DNA from 3 places in the Streptomyces sp. NPDC021356 genome. Region 2 is predicted to be linked to each of the others. Evidence: riboswitches for the same ligand, from Rfam matches in the RefSeq annotation. Region 2 holds a riboswitch; each other region holds the start of a gene.
The links. A riboswitch is a leader RNA that binds a small molecule or an ion and turns the genes downstream of it on or off. The one in region 2 is predicted to bind cobalamin.
Positions count from the first base shown of each region.

Region 1: linked by a shared signal. The riboswitch ahead of AB0G56_RS16030 (ribonucleoside-diphosphate reductase subunit alpha) and the one ahead of AB0G56_RS09660 (HoxN/HupN/NixA family nickel/cobalt transporter) in region 2 are both predicted to bind cobalamin.
Region 3: linked by a shared signal. The riboswitch ahead of AB0G56_RS02480 (cobalamin biosynthesis protein) and the one ahead of AB0G56_RS09660 (HoxN/HupN/NixA family nickel/cobalt transporter) in region 2 are both predicted to bind cobalamin.

Region 1 covers NZ_JBFACU010000010.1:186,591-190,949, reverse strand. Annotated here, with positions in the region: gene AB0G56_RS16030 (ribonucleoside-diphosphate reductase subunit alpha) at 1-1,884, opposite strand, end outside; cobalamin riboswitch at 2,006-2,172, opposite strand; gene AB0G56_RS16025 (GNAT family N-acetyltransferase) at 2,226-2,732, opposite strand; gene mctP (monocarboxylate uptake permease MctP) at 2,808-4,359, opposite strand, start outside.
Region 2 covers NZ_JBFACU010000006.1:68,525-72,883, forward strand. Annotated here, with positions in the region: gene AB0G56_RS09650 (glycoside hydrolase family 13 protein) at 1-1,356, opposite strand, end outside; gene AB0G56_RS09655 (metalloregulator ArsR/SmtB family transcription factor) at 1,485-1,844, opposite strand; cobalamin riboswitch at 1,925-2,109, shown strand; gene AB0G56_RS09660 (HoxN/HupN/NixA family nickel/cobalt transporter) at 2,139-3,278, shown strand; gene AB0G56_RS09665 (nucleoside hydrolase) at 3,309-4,292, opposite strand.
Region 3 covers NZ_JBFACU010000002.1:66,791-71,149, reverse strand. Annotated here, with positions in the region: gene AB0G56_RS02485 (cobyric acid synthase) at 1-999, opposite strand, end outside; gene AB0G56_RS02480 (cobalamin biosynthesis protein) at 996-1,949, opposite strand; cobalamin riboswitch at 2,047-2,191, opposite strand; gene AB0G56_RS02475 (hypothetical protein) at 2,466-2,687, opposite strand; gene AB0G56_RS02470 (inorganic phosphate transporter) at 2,736-4,037, opposite strand; gene AB0G56_RS02465 (class II aldolase/adducin family protein) at 4,204-4,359, shown strand, end outside.

The DNA of each region.
Region 1 (4,359 bases), on a different contig from region 2:
GGAGACCTGCGGCTCGATGCACTCGTAGACGCCCGCGATGGAGGCGATGGTGGCGGTCGGCGCGATCGCCAGCAGCAGCGAGTTGCGCATGCCGACGGCGGCGATCCGCTCGCGCAGGGCCGCCCAGCGCTCGGGCCAGGCGAGGTCCACATCGTAGTGGTCGGGGTGCAGCACACCACGGGCGGCGCGGGTCTTCTCCCAGGCGGGCAGCGGGGCGTTCCGTTCGGCGAGGTCGGCGGAGGCCTCGTAGGCGGCGAGCATGATCCGCTCGGCGATCCGGGTCGACAGCGCCTTCGCCTCGGGCGAGTCGAAGGGCAGCCGCAGTTTGAAGAAGACGTCCTGGAGGCCCATCGCGCCCAGGCCCACCGGCCGCCACCGGGCGTTGGAGCGGCCGGCCTGCTCGGTCGGGTAGAAGTTGATGTCGACGACCCGGTCCAGGAAGGTGACGGCCGTGCGGACGGTCTCGTCCAGCCGCTCCCAGTCGAGGTCCCCGCGCTCGGGGTCGGCGAAGGCGCCGAGGTTGACGGAGCCGAGGTTGCAGACCGCCGTCTCGCCGTCGTCGGTGACCTCCAGGATCTCCGTGCAGAGGTTCGAGGAGTGGATGACGTGGCCCGGCTCGGCCGTCTGGTTGGCGGTGCGGTTGGCGGCGTCCTTGAAGGTCATCCAGCCGTTGCCGGTCTGCGCGAGGGTGCGCATCATCCGGCCGTACAGCTCACGGGCGGGCAGGGTCTTCTTCGCGAGGCCGGCCGCCTCTGCCGCGCGGTAGGCCGCGTCGAACTCCTCGCCCCACAGGTCCACCAGTTGAGGCACGTCGGCCGGGGAGAACAGCGACCACTGCCCGTCGGCGTCGACGCGGCGCATGAACTCGTCCGGGATCCAGTGCGCCAGGTTCAGGTTGTGGGTGCGGCGCGCGTCCTCGCCGGTGTTGTCGCGCAGCTCCAGGAACTCCTCGATGTCCGAGTGCCAGGTCTCCAGGTAGACGGCCGCCGCGCCCTTGCGCCGGCCGCCCTGGTTCACGGCGGCCACCGACGCGTCGAGGGTCTTCAGGAACGGGACGATGCCGTTGGAGTGCCCGTTGGTGCCGCGGATCAGCGAGCCGCGCGAGCGGACGCGGGAGTAGGCGATGCCGATGCCGCCGGCGTGCTTGGAGAGCCGGGCCACCTGGTGGTAGCGGTCGTAGATGCTGTCCAGCTCGTCCTTGGGGGAGTCGAGCAGGTAGCAGGAGGACATCTGGGGGTGGCGGGTGCCGGAGTTGAAGAGCGTGGGGGAGGAGGGGAGGTAGTCGAGGCGGCTCATGAGCCCGTGGAGCGCGGCGACTTCGTCGACGGCCCGGGGGCTGTCGTCCTCGGCGAGACCGCTGGCCACCCGCAGCATGAAGTGCTGAGGGGTCTCGATCACCTTGCGGGTGATCGGGTGCCGCAGGAGGTAGCGGCTGTGCAGGGTGCGCAGCCCGAAGTAGCCGAAGCGGTCGTCGGCGGCCGGGTCGGCCAGCGCGTCCAGGCGGGCGGCGTGCAGGCGGACGAACGCGGCGGTCCGGTCGGCGATCAGTCCCTCGCGGTGGCCCGTGGCCACCGACTCGGTGAAGGACGTGACGCCCTGCGAGGCGGCCTCGGCGCGGATGGAGAGCGTGAGCAGACGGGCGGCCAGCCGCGAGTAGGCGGGGTCCTCGGAGATGAGTCCGGCCGCCGCCTCGGTGGCCAGCTCCCGCAGCTCCGCCTCGTCGGCGTGCGCCGACCGGCCGCGCAGCGCGGCGGCGGCGACCCGGCCGGGGTCGGCGTCGGGGAGGTCGGCGGTCAGCTCGGTCAGGGTCCGCAGCAGCGCGGCACCGGGACCGTCGTTCTCCAGGCCCGTGGCTGAGGCCGGATCGGCTGGCGCGATGGTCACTTGGGGCTCTCCCTCGCTCGGCACGGGGCCTCGCCGAGGGCAGGGGGCAGCACACGAGCGCACACGGCGCCGCGTCCACCGGCCCATTCCACGAGGCCCGGACGTCAGGCACCCGGACCGGACGGCCGGGCGCACTGTCGGCAGGTCCTCGGACTGACGCTCGTACACGGCCTTGAGGGCATACGTGACGAGTACACCGTTGCGGGACAGTTCCGGATTCGCACCGGATTCCCCTGCGACGACAGCGAGCATGAGCATACATCTTGTGCCGGGGGCGGAAGTCACCCCCATATGTTGTGCCTGCGGTGTGTCGCGTCGACTGCGGAGGGTGTCAGTCGCTGTCAGAGTGCCAACGCGTAGGTGAGCAGCGTGATGTCGTCCAGGTCCGGCAGCGGGTTCCAGTCCCGCTGCGGGGTGCGGACGAACCCCAGGCGCTCGTAGAGGCGGTGGGCGGCGTGCATGGTGCGCTGGGTGGACAGCACGAGGCGCGCACAGCCCTCGGTGGCCCGCGCCCGGTCCAGGCAGGCCCGCACCAGCGCCTCGCCCGCGCCCCGGCCGCGTGCGGCGCGCGCGACCGCGAGCATGCGTATCTCGGCCTCGCCGGGTCCGGCGATGTCGGCCATGGCGCCGCCGGACGGCACGAACGCGACCCCGCCGAGCACCGCTTCGTCCGCCACGGCCACCAGCACCTCGGCGGCGGCCGCGCGCTTGGCGACGTCCCTCAGCTCGCTCAGGTAGGGGTCGCTCTCCCCGAAGTCCAGCAGCCCGTCCTGGAGATAGGCCTGGGCGGTGATCTCACCGAGGGTGCCGTACTCGCCGGGCTCGGCCGGCCTGATCGCGAGGTCCATGGGGCCGAGTGTGCCGCACGGGTACGACAGCGGGCCGCCGGTCTTCCCGGCGGCCCGTGCCCTGGGTCCGGCAGCTCAGTGGGCGCTGCCCGCCGTGGCCGGCGGGAGTTCGACCGCGACGCCGGGGTCGCCCGCGTCGGCGGTGTAGTCCTGCGGGCTGGTCTCGTCGACGCCCTCGGGGGCCTTCAGCGCCTTCAGGACGAAGGTCAGGACGACGGAGACGACGACGTTCAGGGCGAACGCCGTCATGCCGATGTAGCCGATCTCGCCGATGCCCGGGATCTCCTTGGCCGAGCCGCCGAAGTGCTTCTGCGTCGGCGAGGCGACCCCGTAGGCCGCGACCGTGCCGTAGACCATGCCGACGGCCCAGCCGGCCAGCAGTGCCCAGCGGTGGAACCAGCGGGTGAACAGGCCCCCCACCAGGGCCGGGAAGGTCTGCAGGATCCAGATGCCGCCCAGCAACTGGAAGTTGATCGCCACGGTCTTGTCCATGGTCAGGACGAAGACCAGCGCGCCCACCTTCACCAGCAGCGAGACCAGCTTGGAGACCCGGGTCTCCTGCTCGGCCGTCGCGTCCGGCTTGATGAAGTCCTTGTAGATGTTGCGGGTGAACAGGTTCGCGGCCGCGATCGACATGATCGCCGCCGGGACCAGCGCCCCGATGCCGATCGCCGCGAAGGCGATGCCGGTGAACCAGTCCGGGAACATGTCCTCGAACAGCTGCGGAATGGCCAGCTGCCCGTTCTGGACCTTCACGCCCGCCGCGATCGCCATGAAGCCCAGCAGCGCCAGCAGGCCCAGCATCAGCGAGTACAGCGGCAGGATCGTGGTGTTGCGGCGGATCACCTCACGGCTGCGCGAGGACAGCGTGGCGGTGATCGAGTGCGGGTACATGAACAGGGCGAGCGCGGAGCCGAGGGCGAGGGTGGCGTAGGTCCACTGGCTCGCTTCTCCGGGCACGACCGCGCCGCGTGGTTTGCCGGTGGCCGGATTCGTCTGGCTGAACGCGTGGGCGGCCTTGGCGAAGATGTCGTCGAAGCCGCCCAGCTTGATCGGGATGTAGATGATCGCGACCGTGATGACGATGTAGATGAGCGCGTCCTTGACGAACGCGATCAGCGCCGGGGCGCGCAGACCCGAGGAGTACGTGTACGCCGCCAGCACGCCGAAGGCGATCAGCAGCGGCAGGTCCTTCACGAACCAGTTGGTGTTCTCGCCGCCGCCCACGCCCATCACGTCGAGCACCGCCTGGATGCCGACCAGTTGGAGCGCGATGTACGGCATGGTGGCGAGGATGCCGGTGAGGGCGACCGCCAGGGACAGGCCCTTGGACCCGAACCGGCCGCGCACGAAGTCCGACGTCGTCACGTACCCGTGCTTGTGCGAGACCGACCACAGCCGCGGCAGGAAGGTGAAGATCAGCGGGTAGACCAGGATCGTGTACGGCACCGCGAAGAACCCGGCCGCGCCGGTCGCGTAGATCGCCGCGGGCACCGCCACGAACGTGTACGCGGTGTAGAGGTCGCCGCCGAGCAGGAACCACGTGATCCACGTGCCGAACGACCGGCCGCCCAGACCCCACTCGTCCAGGCTCTGCTCGTTCTCCGCCCGGCGCCAGCGCGCAGCC
Region 2 (4,359 bases):
GCCGGGACCGAAGCCGTACGACTGTCCGGTCGTCGTCCACGGCAGCGGCACCCGGCAGCCGTCCCTGCCCTTGCGGAGGTGGCCCGTCTGCTCCCAGATCGGGTCCTGGAGCACCTCGGTGGGCAGGTCGGCCACCTCGGGCAGGCCCAGCTCCTCGCCCTGGTAGAGGTAGGCCGAACCGGGCAGGGCCAGCATCAGCAGGGTCGCCGCGCGGGCCCGGCGCAGGCCGGCCGAGCCGTCCACGGCGGGCGCGTGCCCGCCGGACAGCAGCCAGGCGTTCTCGTCCGTGCCCGGCGGGAGCACCAGCCGGGAGGCGTGCCGGACCACGTCGTGGTTGGACAGCACCCAGGTGGCCGAGGCACCTGCGGCCCGCGCGGTGGCCAGGGACGCGGCGATGGTGCGGCGCAGCTCCTCGGCGTCCCAGCCGGCCTGGAGGTACTCGAAGTTGAAGGCCTGGCCCAGTTCGTCGGGCCGGGCGTACAGCGCGCGCCGCGCGTCGGGGACCCAGGCCTCGGCGACCGCAGTGCGGGGCGGCGTGTAGGCGTCGAAGATCTTGCGCCAGTCGCGGTAGATCTCGTGGACCTCGTCGCGGTCCCAGTACGGGTGGCTGCCCGGCTCGACGTGCGGCAGCGCGTCCTCGCCGGTGGCCCCCATGTCGCCGACGTCGCGCAGCGGCTCGTCGAGGTCCTTGACCAGGGCGTGCGCCACGTCGACGCGGAAGCCGTCCACCCCCCGGTCCGACCAGAACCGCAGAGTGGTGCGGAAGTCGGCGCGGACCTCCTCGTCGCGCCAGTCGAAGTCCGGCTGCTCGGGCGCGAACAGGTGCAGGTACCACTGTCCGTCGGGCACGCGTTGCCAGGCGCTGCCGCCGAAGACGGACTGCCAGTCGGTGGGCGGCAGTTCACCGTGCGCGCCGCGCCCGTCGCGGAAGACGTACCGGGCGCGGGCGGCGGAGCCCGGTCCGGCCCGCAGCGCCTCCTGGAACCAGCGGTGCCGGTGCGAGGAGTGGTTGGGGACGATGTCGACGATCACCTTCAGACCGAGGCGGTGCGCCTCGGTGACCATCGCGTCGAAGTCGCCGAGGGTGCCCAGGCGCGGGTCGACGTCCCGGTGGTCGGCGACGTCGTAGCCGCCGTCGGCCAGTTCGGAGGGGTAGAACGGGCTGAGCCACACGGCGTCCACGCCGAGGGCGGCGAGGTGCGTCAGCCGCTGGGTGACGCCCCGGATGTCACCGAGTCCGTCCCCGTCGGCGTCGGCGAAGCTGCGGGGGTAGACCTGGTAGACGACGGCCTGCCGCCACCAGTCGGGACTGCGGGAGGACAGGTCGGGCGGCGCGTCGTCGGTGCGGTCGGTCACGCGGTCTCCTCTTCGTGCGTCGGAGCGACACAGAGAATCTGTCCAGATCCCCGGAAAAGCGAACACGTGGGGTGGTACCGGGGCACAGGGGGCGGCCGGCGGGGCGCGCCGTCACCCCGGAGCCGGCGTCAGTCCGTGTCCGCCGCGCAGTGCTCCAGCAGGTGCCGTACGTCCTCGTCCACCAGGCGGTAGCGCACCACGCGGCCCTCCTTCTCGCCCTGGACGGTGCCCGCCGCGCGCAGCAGGCGCAGGGCCTGGGAGACCGCCGGATCGTTCATGCCGGTGGCGACGGCGAGGTCGGAGACGGCCAGTGGTCCGGTGCGGTGCAGGGCCAGCAGCAGGGCGAGCCGCTTGGGGTCGGCCAGCAGCGAGAAGCGCTCCGCCCAGGCGCGGACGTGACCGGGCTCCCCGATCGCCGCGATGGCGTCGCACACCCGGTGGCCGTCGATGGTGCGACGGTCCGCGCGGTCAGCAGGGACGAGATGCATGCCCCCATCCTCGCAGGCACCGATGTGTGATCTTCCGTACCTGCGCAGGTATGCAGCTATGCAGACGACGGTCCCTCCCTCTACCGTGGGCGGGCCGTGGTGCTCGGGAAGTCGGTGCGAAGCCGACGCGGCCCTCGCCACTGTGATCGGGGAGTTCCCCTTCCGTCCGGCATCCGCCGGGCCACTGGTCGCACGACCGGGAAGGCAGGGAGGGAGGACGTACGGACCCTAAGCCAGGAGACCGGCCACGGCAGCTCACGAAGTGATCCACGAGGTGCTGGAGCGTGATACCGGATGACCCTGCCCAAGCCTGCCCCGACGCCGGCGGCCGTCCCCAAAGGGCCCGCCCCGGCGGCGTCCTTCCGCTGGCGCCGTGAGGACACCCTCAAGACCGCGGGCCTGTTGGCGGTGATAGCCGCCCTGCACGTCGTCGCCTTCGGCATCCTGTTCCTGCTCGTCGTCCCCGAGCACTACCAGGTCGGCACCAAGGCCTTCGGCATCGGCCTCGGCGTCACCGCCTACACGCTCGGCATGCGGCACGCCTTCGACGCCGACCACATCGCCGCCATCGACAACACCACCCGCAAGCTGATGGCCGACGGCAAGCGGCCGGTGTCGGTGGGCTTCTGGTTCGCGCTGGGCCACTCCAGCGTGGTGGTGGCCATGGCCGCGCTGGTGGCGGGCGGCGCCCAGCTCGCGGGCACCCTGATGAACGACGACTCCCGTACGCACCAGACGCTCGGCATCGTCGGCACCACCGTCTCGGGCACCTTCCTCTACCTGATCGCCGCCCTCAACCTGGTCGCCCTCGTCGGCATCCTGAAGGTGTTCCGGGCGATGCGCGCGGGCACCTACGACGAGCGGGAGCTGGAGGCCCACCTGGACTCACGGGGGTTCATGAACCGGATCCTGGGCCGCCTCACCAGGTCGATCTCCCGGCCCGGCCAGATGTACCCGCTCGGCTTCCTCTTCGGCCTCGGCTTCGACACCGCCACCGAGGTCACGCTGATGGTGATGGCCGGCTCCGGCGCGGCGGCCGGACTGCCCTGGTACGCGATCCTCTGCCTGCCCCTGCTGTTCGCCGCCGGCATGAGCCTGTTCGACACCCTGGACGGCACGTTCATGAACTTCGCCTACCAGTGGGCGTTCTCCAACCCCGTCCGCAAGGTGTTCTACAACCTGACCATCACCGGCCTGTCCATCGCGGTCGCCTTCTTCATCGGCACGATCGAGCTGGTCGGCGTCCTGCACGACAAGCTCGACCTGAGCGACACGGTCACCGGCTGGATCGCCGGACTCGACCTCGACCACGTGGGCTACGTCATCGTCATCCTGTTCGTGGTGGTGTGGGCGGCGGCGCTGGCGTACTGGAAGGCGGCCAGGGTCGAGCAGCGCTGGGCGGCGCGGGGCGGAGCGGGGGAGGCAGCCGACTAGCCCGCCCGCGGCCGCCCGGCGGGTCAGGGCCTACGCGCCCGGGCCCGCGTTCTCGACGGTGGCCAGGTACAGCTTCACGTACCGGTCCACGTCGATGTCCAGGGCCACGTCGACCAGCCGCTGCTCGCGCGCCTCGCCGTGCAGTTCCGCCTCGCCGGGGCGCGGGCGGCGGTCGACGACCGTCTGGCCGCGCGCCGGGCCGGGCGCGAGGTTCACCTCGACCGGCAGCCGGCGCGTGGTCAGCCCCGCCGGGTCGGCGACCGCGCAGACCGCGCCCGCGTCACCGAGCCCGCCCGCCGGGTCCTCCTCGCTCGTCACCGGGTCGCGGTGGGCCAGCAGCCGGCCGGCCAGCCGCTCGCCCGCCTCGGCGCTCGCGCCCAGCCGCCGCACGTCACCGGCCGGGACGATCACCCGCTCGAACACGTCGAGCCCGTACATCGTGATCGGTACCCCGGCGCTCAGCAGGATCGCGGCGGCCTCCGGGTCGTGCCAGACGTTGAACTCGGCGACCGCCGTGGCGTTCCCGGTGGCCACCGCGCCGCCCATGAACACGATCCGCTCGATGTTGCGCGTCACCTCGGGGTGGGTGCGCAGCAGCAGCGCGATGTTGGTCAGGGGCGCGGTGGGGATCAGGGTGACCGGGCGGGGCGAGGCGAGGATCTCGCGGCGCAGCAGCGCCACCGCGTCCACGTCGGCGGGCCGGCGGGCCGGGGCGGGCAGCCCGAGGTCGCCCATGCCGTCCCTGCCGTGCACGTGCAGCGCGGTGCGCACCGGCTCGATCAGCGGGCGCTCGGCTCCCCGCGCCACGGGGATGTCGGGCGCGCCCGCCTGCTCCAGCACGGTCAGCGTGTTCCGCACCACCTGGTCCACGTCCGTGTTCCCCGCCACGCAGGTCACGGCGCGCAGGTCGAGGCCCGGGTGGCGTACGGCGAACAGCAGGGCGAGCGCGTCGTCGACGCCCGTGTCGCAGTCGATGATCACGGGGGTGGCGTCGGAGGTGTACTGCTCGGTCACGGCGGGCTCCCTGGGAGACATGCGTGCGCTGCTTCGTCTCCACGAGCCTATGCCGCCGTCGCCGCCG
Region 3 (4,359 bases), on a different contig from region 2:
GCGCCGCAGCGTGCCGGCGAGGCCCCGCTCCCGCAGCCAGTCCAGCGCCCGTACGGTGCCCCGGGTGCCCGGGACCACCACGAGGTCGGCGTCGGCCAGCTCCTCGGGCCGGTCCACGAACCGCACGACCACGCCCGGTTCGGCGGCCAGCGCGTCCACGTCGGTGAAGTTCGACATCAGGGGGAGGGCGCAGACGGCGACCCGCAGCACGTCCTCACCGACCGGCGGCGCGACCGCGGACTCCCGTACGGCGCCCCGCAGTGACACCCTCAGGCCGTCCTCCTCGTCGATGCCGAGCCCGTGCCGGAAGGGCAGCACCCCGTACGTCCGCCGGCCGGTGAGCCCGCGCAGCATGTCGATGCCGGGCTCCAGCAGCGAGACGTCACCCCGGAACTTGTTGACCAGGAACCCGGCGACCAGCTCCTGGTCCGCCGGGGCCAGCAGGGCGACGGTACCGAAGAAGGAGGCGAAGACACCGCCGCGGTCGATGTCGCCGACGACGACCACGGGCAGCCCGGCGCCCCGTGCGATCCCCATGTTGACGATGTCGGTCCGGCGCAGGTTGATCTCGGCCGGGCTGCCCGCCCCCTCGCAGATCACCGCGTCGTAGGCGTCCCGCAGCTCGGTCAGGCAGTCCAGGACGGTCCCCAGCAACTGCCGCTGGCGTCCGCCGTGGTAGCCGCGGGCGCTCATCTCGCCCACCGGCCGGCCCAGCAGCACGATCTGGCTGCTCTGCTCGCCGCCCGGCTTGAGCAGCACCGGGTTCATCAGCGCGGTCGGCTCGATCCGGCAGGCCTGCGCCTGCATGGCCTGCGCCCGCCCGATCTCGGCGCCCTCCCGCGTGACGAACGAGTTGAGGGACATGTTCTGCGCCTTGAACGGCGCCACTTTGACGCCCTGTCGCACCAGCCACCGGCAGATCCCGGCGGTCACGACGCTCTTCCCGGCGTCGGAGGTGGTCCCGGCGACGAGCAGACCGCCGCCCCGACCGCTGCTCATGACGTACGTCCCTTCGTCAGACGGTTGCACAGCAGCTTCGCGGCGGCGCACGTGCCGAGCGCGAGCCAGCTCACGCGCCGTGAGAGCCGTACGGCCCGGTCGACGTCGCCCACCTGGACGGCGCGCCCTCGGCCGTTGAGCACCGGCCGGTGCTCCACCCGCCCCCCGTACGACAACGTGCCGCCCAGGCGCACACCGAGCGCCCCCGCGAAGGACGCCTCCACCGGCCCCGCGTTGGGACTCGGATGCCGGGCGGCGTCGGCGCGCCAGGCCCGTACGGCCCCCCGCGGGTCGCCCCCTGCCACGGTGGCCAGGACAGCGGTCAGCCGGGCACCGGGCCAGCCCGCCACGTCGTCGAGCCGGGCGGAGGCCCACCCGTAGCGCCGGTACCGCGGTGACTTGTGACCGACCATGGCGTCCAGGGTGTTGACGGCCCGGAAGCCGAGGAGGCCCGGCACGCCCGCGAGGGCGCCCCAGGTGAGCGCACCCACCACCGCGTCCGAGGTGTTCTCGGCGACCGACTCGACGACCGCGCGGGCGATCCCGTCGGCGTCCAGGGCCTGCGGATCGCGCCCGCACAGGTGCGGCAGCCGCGCCCGGGCGGCCTCGACGTCACCCGACCTGAGCGCCCGCCCGATGGCGCCCGCCTCGCGGGCGAGCGAAGTACCGCCGACGACGGCCCAGGTGGCGGCGCCGGTCAGCAGGACGGAGCCGGTGGGGGAGGAGCGGACGGCGCGGGCCGCGGCGGCCCCCAGTGCGACGGCGCCACCGGCGCACACTGCGGTGTGGAGCGCGCCCCGTCCGCGGTGGTCCCGCCACAGCACACGTTCCACGGCGCCCGCGGCCCGCCCGAACACGGCGACCGGATGCCCACGGCGGGGATCGCCGAGGAGCAGGTCACCGAGGAGGCCGGCGGCGGCACCGTACGCGAAGACGCGATCGGCACCCACTGGGTCAGCCGGCCGCGGGGTCGGTCAGGAAGTCGCTGATGAACCTCGGTCGGCAGCCGCGCATGGCGATGGGTCCTCACTCAGGGTGTCCGCGCCCTGGTTCGACGAGACCGGCGGAGAGAGTTCCTGGCTCCCGGGGGTGTTCGTCCCCGGTGACAGTGGCGGGACCGCGCCGGATTCGCACCGGCTTCCTCTTCTGCCGCCGTACATGGCCCCGGAAGTCCACCACGCCTCCGGAACAGCCGTCAACTTGCCGTTGACCTGCGGTGGGGTGGTGTGCCGAGGCTCATAGCCCTGACACACGGTCAGTGACTTGAAACGGCTGCTTTCGGCCTCTTTCCGCGCGGTGAAGCGAGGAAGACGCCTCTCGGTTGAGCTCCCGAAGGCGAGCCGAATGCGGCAAAAACCCCCGTAAGCGCCCCAGAAGGGCTTACGGGGGTTGGTGCAGAAGGTGCGAGGCGTGACCACGCGCCCCCTGTGGCCAGGGCGTTTCCTCTCGTCAGCCCAGAATCGTTGTCAGCCCAGAATCAGGGAGATTCCGTAGGCGACGGCTGCCGCACACAGGGCGAAACACGCATACGCGCCGGCGGTCGCGGCCGCGGCCGAATCGCCGCGGGTCGACGCCGCCTCCCGGCGGGACAGGCCCGCGATGCCGAGGGTGAACAGGGCCACCAGGCCGACGGTGACCACGAGGCTGACGCCGAAGACGGAGCCGAGGGCTGCCCAGTCGATCTTCATGTCGAAGCTGCTTTCTCGATGCTCGATAACCGGGTGGAGGGGCGGGCGTCAGACCGCCGCGGCGGGCGGGGACGCCGCCGTCGCCGGGCTCGCGGGAGGCGCCGGCACCGCGCCGAGCGCGGACGCCGGAGCGGGGATGGTGGCCGTCAGGCCGTCCGGCACAGGTGCCGCCGGAGGCGGGGAGACGGCGGCGATCGCCTGGGTCACCACACCGGCCGGCTCCTCGGCCGCGGTCGCGCCCGTGGCGGGCGTGGCCGGGGCGACGTTCGTGTGGTCGACGACCTGGCGGCGGGAGATCTTCCAGATCGCTGCGCTCGCGGCCACCAGGAACACGGCGACGAGCGCGGTGCCCCAGTCACCGAGGCCGGTGACGGCCTCCGCGCCCGCGCCGACCACCGCCGCGGCCGGCAGGGTGAGCACCCAGGCGACGGCCATGCGGCCCGCGGTGGACCAGCGGACCACGCCGCCCTTGCGGCCGAGGCCCGCGCCCATCACCGAGCCCGACACCACATGGGTGGTGGAGAGCGAGAAGCCCAGGTGGGAGGAGGCCAGGATGGCCGCCGCCGCACTGGTCTGGGCGGCGAAGCCCTGCTGCGGCTGGAGGTCGGTCAGGCCGGTGCCCATGGTGCGGATGATGCGCCAGCCGCCGATGTAGGTGCCCAGCGCGATGGCGAGGCCCGCGGAGAGGATGACCCAGGTGGGAGGGTTGGAGCCGGGGGCGATGGCGCCGCCGGCGATCAGGGCGAGGGTGATGATGCCCATCGTCTTCTGCGCGTCGTTGGTGCCGTGCGCCAGCGAGACGAGCCCGGCAGAGGCGATCTGTCCGACCCGGTGGCCCTTCTCGGCCGCCTTGCCCTCCGTCTTCCGGCCGATCGTGTACGACAGCCGGGTCGCGGCCACCGCGGCGACGCCCGCCACGACGGGGGCGGCGACCGCCGGGAGCATGACCTTGGTGATCAGGACGTCGCCGTGCACGGCGCCGACGCCGGCCGAGGCGATGGTGGCGCCGATCAGACCGCCCAGGAGGGCGTGGGAGGAGCTGGACGGGAGTCCGACCAGCCAGGTCAGCAGATTCCAGAGGATCGCTCCGACCAGTGCGGCGAAGATGACCTCGGGGCGGATGCCGGTCTCGTCGACGAGACCCTTGGAGATCGTGTTGGCGACCTCGACGGAGAGGAACGCGCCCACCAGGTTGAGCACGGCGGACATGGCCACCGCGACCTTGGGCTTGAGTGCGCCGGTGGAGATGGTGGTGGCCATCGCGTTGGCGGTGTCGTGGAAACCGTTCGTGAAATCGAACGCGAGTGCGGTAACCACCACAATCGCGAGGATCAGCGAGAAGCTTTCCATTTACCCAGGCAATCGTTCGAGCGTCATTGGCTCGTCGAACGTAGGTAACCCGGGTGAACGGAAGATGAACTGGGACGGTCGCGGCGGTGTCCGGTTCTCCTGGCTTCCCTCCCGTCCGCGGGCCGGGCGGCCCGGCGCTCCGGCAGACGGCTGGCAGGATCGCCGCATGGCCGAACAGCAGCGGGACACAGGAAACACGAGGGACGCGCGGGAGCCGCGGGAAGCACAGGCGGTGCGCGGGCCGCAGGGGTCACGCGGGTCCCGTGAGCCCTCCGAGTGGTCCCATGAGCCCCCTGAGCGCCAGGAGTCACACGAGCCCCGA